Linked DNA regions of Alloyangia pacifica. The protein of the gene in region 1 interacts with the protein of each later gene in a pairwise test. Links are inferred from orthologs where the notes say so. Each region holds a gene or a part of one and is shown in the gene's direction. Other genes may lie near its edges.

Evidence for each region.
Region 2: the proteins of CEW88_RS11220 (region 1) and abc-f interact in binary tests that used the Escherichia coli proteins (3 or more experiments, as listed by UniProt). The link is inferred for Alloyangia pacifica from one-to-one orthologs.

The regions. Positions count from the first base shown.
Region 1 is NZ_CP022189.1:2,329,785-2,333,653, forward strand. The notes cover bases 276-3,833. They hold CEW88_RS11220 (2-oxoglutarate dehydrogenase E1 component), read left to right. Parts: upstream 276-663; coding sequence 664-3,633; downstream 3,634-3,833. Other genes in these bases: sucD (succinate--CoA ligase subunit alpha), read left to right, coding at 276-520; odhB (2-oxoglutarate dehydrogenase complex dihydrolipoyllysine-residue succinyltransferase), read left to right, coding at 3,638-3,833. Also shown: more of sucD, read left to right, coding at 1-275; more of odhB, read left to right, coding at 3,834-3,869. UniProt on the Escherichia coli protein: E1 component of the 2-oxoglutarate dehydrogenase (OGDH) complex which catalyzes the decarboxylation of 2-oxoglutarate, the first step in the conversion of 2-oxoglutarate to succinyl-CoA and CO(2).
Region 2 is NZ_CP022189.1:1,325,487-1,328,746, reverse strand. What follows is about bases 182-3,130. They hold abc-f (ribosomal protection-like ABC-F family protein), read left to right. Parts: upstream 182-700; coding sequence 701-2,560; downstream 2,561-3,130. Other genes in these bases: CEW88_RS06370 (MarC family protein), read left to right, coding at 2,612-3,130; ndk (nucleoside-diphosphate kinase), read right to left, coding at 182-381. Outside these bases: more of ndk, read right to left, coding at 1-181; more of CEW88_RS06370, read left to right, coding at 3,131-3,238. UniProt on the Escherichia coli protein: Genetic data indicate it may be involved in ribosome assembly or function.

The DNA.
Region 1 (3,869 bases):
GAACTGCCCGGGTGTCATCACCCCCGACGCCTGCAAGATCGGCATCATGCCCGGCCACATCCACAAGCGTGGCTCGGTCGGCGTGGTCTCGCGCTCGGGCACGCTGACCTATGAAGCCGTGAAGCAGACCACCGACATGGGCCTCGGCCAGTCGACGGCCGTCGGCATCGGCGGCGACCCCATCAAGGGCACCGAGCACATCGACGTGCTGGACATGTTCCTCGACGATCCGGAAACCCAGTCGATCATCATGATCGGTGAGATCGGTGGTTCGGCGGAAGAGGAAGCCGCTGAGTTCCTCGCCGAGCAAAAGAAAAAGGGCCGCTGGAAGCCGACCGCCGGTTTCATCGCGGGCCGCACCGCTCCTCCGGGACGCCGTATGGGCCACGCTGGCGCGATCGTCGCCGGTGGCAAGGGCGACGCCGAGTCCAAGATCGAGGCGATGAAATCCGCCGGCATCGTGGTCGCGGACAGCCCGGCTACGCTTGGTGAGGCTGTAATGAAGGCCATCAAAGCCTAAGTAGAACTCAGCGGGGCGGCATTGCCCGCCCCGCGCCCCCGCAAGGGTTCCGGCCCGAACACCGCCCGGAGCATCATGACGGGGGCCTTTCCCGAAGGCCCCCTCCTGCTGCTTCAACGATCGGTCAGAAAGGAATACGCGCGATGACGGATCAAGGCTCGAATGACCAGTTCCACGCCCTCAGCTTCATGCAGGGTGCGAACGCGGAATATCTCGAACAGATGTACGCCCGCTACGCGAACGACCCCTCCGCGGTGGACGAGGCGTGGAACGAGTTCTTCAAACAGCTCGGCGACGACGAGACCAGCGTGAAGGCCGAGGCGCAGGGCGCCTCCTGGGAGCGCGCCGACTGGCCGCCGACCCCGAACGACGACCTCACCGCCGCGATCACCGGCGAGTGGCCGCTGATGCCCGTCGCCGAGACCAAGGGCGCCGGCAAGAAGATCGCCGAGAAAGCCACCGAGAAGGGCGTCGCGGTCACCGACGATCAGATCAAGCGGGCAGTGCTCGACTCGATCCGAGCGCTGATGATCATCCGCGCGCACCGGATCCGCGGCCACCTCGCCGCCGATCTCGACCCGCTGGGCCTGCACGGCAAGGATCCGCACCCCGAGCTTGACCCCAAGGCCTACGGCTTCACCGAGGCCGACATGGACCGCCCGATCTTCATCGACAACGTGCTCGGCCTGCAGGTCGCCTCGATGCGCGAGATCATGGGCGTGCTCAAGCGCACCTACTGCGGCACCTTCGCGCTGCAGTACATGCACATCTCGGACCCCGAACAATCCGCCTGGCTCAAGGAGCGCATCGAGGGCTACGGCAAGGAAGTGAAATTCACCCGTGAGGGCCGCAAGGCGATCCTCAACAAGATGGTGGAAGCCGAGGGCTTCGAGAAGTTCCTGCACGTCAAGTACATGGGCACCAAGCGCTTCGGCCTCGACGGCGGCGAGTCGCTGATCCCCGCGATGGAGCAGATCATCAAGCGCGGCGGCAGCCTCGGCATCAAGGAAATCGTCTTCGGCATGCCGCACCGCGGCCGCCTGTCGGTGCTCGCCAACGTGCTGCAAAAGCCCTACCGCGCGATCTTCAACGAATTCCAGGGCGGCTCGTTCAAGCCCGAGGACGTGGACGGCTCCGGCGACGTGAAATACCACCTCGGCGCCTCTTCGGACCGCGAGTTCGACGGCAACAAGGTGCACCTGTCGCTGACCGCCAACCCCTCGCACCTCGAGGCGGTGAACCCGGTGGTTCTGGGCAAGGTCCGCGCCAAGCAGGACCAGCTCGGCGACACCGAGCGCACGCAGGTGCTGCCCGTGCTGCTGCATGGCGACGCGGCTTTTGCCGGCCAGGGCGTCGTGGCCGAGTGCTTTGCGCTCTCGGGCCTGCGCGGCCACCGCACCGGCGGCACCATCCACATCGTGGTGAACAACCAGATCGGCTTCACCACCGCGCCGCACTTCTCGCGCTCCTCGCCCTACCCCACCGACAACGCGCTGGTGGTCGAGGCGCCGATCTTCCACGTCAACGGTGACGACCCCGAGGCCGTGGTCCACGCCGCCAAGGTGGCGATCGAGTTCCGCCAGAAGTTCGGCAAGGACGTGGTCATCGACATGTTCTGCTACCGTCGGTTCGGTCACAACGAGGGCGACGAGCCCATGTTCACCAACCCGATCATGTACAAGAAGATCAAGCAGCAGAAGACCACGCTGACGCTCTACACCGATCGCCTCGTCAAGGACGGTCTCATCCCCGAGGGCGAGATCGAGGACATGAAGGCGGCCTTCCAGGCGCACCTCAACGAGGAGTTCGAGGCCGGCAAGACCTACAAGCCGAACAAGGCAGACTGGCTTGACGGCCGCTGGTCGCACCTCGACGCGCAGAAGGAAGGCAACTACCAGCGCGGCGAGACGGCGATCGCGCCCGAGACCATGGCCGATGTCGGCAAGGGGCTGACCACCGTCCCCGAGGGCTTCCCGCTGCACAAGACCGTGGGCCGCTTCCTCGACGCGCGCTCGAAGATGTTCGAGACCGGTGAGGGCTTCGACTGGGCCACCGGCGAGGCACTGGCCTTCGGCTCGCTGCTGACCGAGGGCTACCCGGTCCGCCTCGCGGGGCAGGACTCCACCCGCGGCACCTTCTCGCAGCGGCACTCGGGCCTCATCAACCAGGACAACGAAGAGCGCTACTACCCGCTCAACAACATCCGCGAGGGCCAAGCCCGCTACGAGGTCATCGACTCGGCGCTGTCGGAATACGCGGTCTCGGGCTTCGAATACGGCTACTCGCTGGCCGAGCCCAACTCGCTCGTGCTCTGGGAAGCCCAGTTCGGCGACTTCGCCAACGGCGCGCAGATCATGTTCGACCAGTTCATCTCGTCGGGTGAATCGAAGTGGCTGCGCATGTCGGGCCTCGTGTGCCTGCTGCCGCACGGCTACGAAGGCCAGGGCCCCGAGCACAGCTCGGCCCGCCTCGAGCGCTTCTTGCAGATGTGCGGCCAGGACAACTGGATCGTGGCCAACGTCACGACCCCGGCCAACTACTTCCACATCCTGCGCCGCCAGCTGCACCGCAGCTACCGCAAGCCGCTGATCATGATGACGCCGAAATCGCTTCTGCGTCACAAGCTGGCGGTTTCCGAAGCCAAGGACTTCGTCACCGGCTCCTCGTTCCACCGCGTCCTCTGGGACAGCGCGGAATCGGGCGAGAGCGCGACCAAGCTGGTGGCCGACGACAAGATCAAGCGCGTCGTGATGTGCTCGGGCAAAGTCTATTACGACCTGCTCGAAGAGCGCGACGCCCGCGGCATCGACGATGTCTACCTGTTGCGGATCGAGCAGTTCTATCCCTTCCCGGCGATCTCGCTGGTCAAGGAGCTGGAACGCTTCAAGGGCGCCGAGATGGTGTGGTGCCAGGAAGAGCCCAAGAACCAGGGCGCCTGGACCTTCATCGAGCCCAATATCGAATGGGTGCTTGGCCGGATCGACGCCACGCACAAGCGGCCGGTCTACGTCGGCCGCGCCACCTCGGCCTCGCCCGCCACGGGTCTGGCCAGCCAGCACAAGGCACAGCAAGAGGCGCTTGTGAACGAAGCGCTGACCATCGAAGGGAAATGAAGCGATGACGACCGAAGTGCGCGTCCCCACGCTGGGCGAATCCGTGACCGAAGCCACGGTGGCCACCTGGTTCAAGAAGCCCGGTGACTCCGTCGCCGTGGACGAGATGCTCTGCGAGCTCGAGACCGACAAGGTGACCGTCGAGGTTCCCTCCCCGGTCGCCGGTGTGCTCGCCGACATCGTGGCCAAGGAAGGCGACACCGTGGGCGTCGACGCCCTGCTCGCCAATGTCACCT
Region 2 (3,260 bases), 1.0 Mb from region 1 along the record:
TTCGGCCGCGGTTTCCGGAGCGTCCGAGCCGTGCACCGAGTTCTCGCCGACCGACTCGGCGAACTCTGCGCGGATGGTGCCCTCTGCGGCGTCGGCCGGGTTGGTGGCGCCCATCACTTCACGGTTCTTGGCGATCGCGCCTTCGCCTTCCAGCACCTGCACGACAACCGGCTCGGAGGCCATGAATTCGCACAGCTCGCCGTAGAACGGGCGCTCGGCGTGCACCTTGTAGAACTCGCCAGCCTGCGCCGGGGTCAGCTGGATGCGCTTCTGCGCAACGATGCGCAGGCCCGCTTCCTCGAACTTGGCGTTGATCTTGCCGGTCAGGTTGCGGCGGGTTGCGTCGGGCTTGATGATCGAAAGGGTGCGTTCGACGGCCATTTTGGTCTCTCCAATGTCACAAGGCCGGGCAACGGCCCGGCCAGCATTCTCTGGTGGGGGCGTTACCATGGGGTTGAGGAATTGGGAAGACCCCGTGGCCCCCGCTGCCTCTTCCACAGGCAGAAAGGGGCTCTGCCCCTCTTGTCCCACGGCCAATTCACCCCGGCGCATTTTGGAAAGACAAGACGCTAGGCAGTGCCACCTTTCTTCCCTTTCCAAATACGCACATCGCGTCATCGGCGTAGGCAGAAACGCCGGGCAAGCGCGATATGCACGAAGGGGGATGTTGCCCGCCCGAAGGCTCTGCTATGGCGGCGCCATGCTGAGTATTCGAGACATCTCCTATTCCGTCGAAGGCCGCCCTCTGCTCGAGGAGGCCTCCGCCGTGATTCCCGCGGGCCACAAGGTTGGCCTCGTCGGTCCCAACGGCGCGGGCAAGACCACGCTCTTCCGGCTCATCCGCGGCGAGCTCACGCTCGATGGCGGCGAGATCGAGCTGCCCGCCCGCGCCAAGATCGGCGGCGTGGCGCAGGAGGCGCCTGCCTCGGATGTCTCCCTGATCGAGACCGTGCTGGCCTGCGACCTCGAGCGCGCCTCGCTGATGGCCGAGGCCGAGACCGCCACCGACCCGCACCGCATCGCCGACATCCAGACCCGTCTCGCGGACATCGACGCCTGGTCCGCCGAGGCGCGCGCCGCGACGATCCTCAAGGGCCTCGGCTTCGACGAGGCGGCCCAACAGCGCCCCTGCTCGGACTTCTCGGGCGGCTGGCGGATGCGCGTTGCGCTCGCCGGCGTTCTCTTTGCCGAGCCTGACCTGCTGCTCCTCGACGAGCCGACCAACTACCTCGACCTCGAAGGGGCGCTCTGGCTCGAGAGCTACCTGCAGAGCTACCCGCACACGGTGATCGTGATCTCCCACGATCGCGGCCTGTTGAACCGGGCCGTCGGCGCGATCCTCCACCTCGAGGAGCGCAAGCTGGTGCTCTACCAGGGCAATTACGACACCTTCGCGCGCACCCGCGCCGAACGCCGCGCCGTGCTCGCGGCAGCGGCCAAGAAGCAGGACGAGCGCCGCGCCCACCTGCAGAGCTTCGTCGACCGCTTCCGCGCCAAGGCCTCCAAGGCCCGTCAGGCGCAGGCACGCGTGAAGATGCTGGAGAAGATGGAGCGGATCACCCCGCCCGAGGAGGCCGCCAAGCGCGTCTTCACCTTCCCGCAGCCCGACGAACTCTCGCCGCCGATCCTGGCGCTGGAGAATGCCTCCACCGGCTATGGCGACAAGGTGGTGCTGCGCAAGCTCTCGCTGCGCATCGACCAGGACGACCGCATCGCGCTGCTCGGCCGCAACGGCCAGGGCAAGTCGACACTGTCGAAGCTCTTTTCCGGGCGTTTGGCGCTGATGGACGGCAAGATGACGTCCAGTTCGAAATTGCGCATCGGCTATTTCGCCCAGCACCAGGTCGACGAGTTGCACCTCGACGAAACGCCCCTGCAGCACCTGCAGCGCGAGCGTCCCGACAGTGCCCCCTCGAAGCTGCGCGCGCAGCTGGCGGGCTTCGGCCTCGGTGCCAACCAGGCCGAGACCGAGGTCGGGCGCCTCTCGGGCGGGCAGAAGGCGCGCCTGTCGCTGCTGCTGGCAACGCTCGATGCGCCGCACATGCTGATCCTCGACGAGCCGACCAACCACCTCGACATCGAGAGCCGCGAAGCGCTGGTCGAGGCGCTGACCGCCTATTCCGGCGCGGTGATCCTTGTCTCGCACGACATGCACCTGCTGGGGCTGGTTGCCGACCGTCTGTGGCTGGTCAAGGACGGCACGGTGACCCCCTACGAGGAAGACCTCGAGGCCTACCGCAAGATGCTGCTGACGCAGGACAAGCCGGCAAAGCCCGCCAAGGCCGAAAAGGCCGCGCCGAAGCCGAAGCGCGCCAGCCGTGACGAGGTCCTCGCGCTGCGCTCGGAGGCGCGCAAGTGCGAAGAGCGCGTCGCCAAGATCGAGGAGATGCGCGAGAAGCTTGCCTCCAAGCTCGCCAACCCCGAGCTCTACGAGGCGACCCGAGCGGGCGAGCTGGAGACCTGGAACCGCAAGTACGCCGAAGTCATGGACGGGCTGCGCCGCGCCGAGGCGCTCTGGGAAGCGGCAATGGAGAAGCTCGAAACGGCGGAAGCCGGCTGAGCCGGCAGGCTTTTTCTGGACAGCGCCCGCGCGAGGCCCTAGCCAGTACCCATGGACATGGCCTTGATCATCAGCGCCTTCGCCACGCTTTTCGTGGTGATCGACCCCATCGGGCTGACCCCGGTCTTCATCGCGCTGACCCAGGGCGCCGATGCCGCGCATCGGCGCGCGGTCGGGATCCGGGCCTGCATCACCGCGCTGGCGATCCTCATGCTCTTCGCCTTCTTCGGCGAGGCGGTGCTCGGATTCATCGGCATTTCCATGTCGGCCTTCCGCATCTCGGGCGGGCTGCTGCTGTTCATCACCGCGCTCGACATGCTCTTCGAGCGCCGCACCAAGCGGCGCGAAGACAAGGTCGAGGACGAGGTCATGCCCGATCCGTCGATCTTCCCCATCGCCATCCCGCTGATCGCCGGCCCCGGTGCCATCGCCACGATCATCCTGCTGGTCGGACATTCACCCGGTCCGCTCGAGACCGCGATGATCCTCGGCGTGCTGGTGATCGTGCTGCTGATGACCCTCGCCTGCTTCTTCGTCGCCGGCCCCATCGAGCGCGCTCTGGGCCACGTGGGGATCGTCGTCGTCACCCGGCTCTTCGGCATGTTGCTGGCGGCGCTCGCGGTGCAATTCGTCATCGACGGCATCCGCGGCATAGACTGGTCGGGCGTTTTCGGCTGAGACTCGCAGAGCGCGGGCGCAG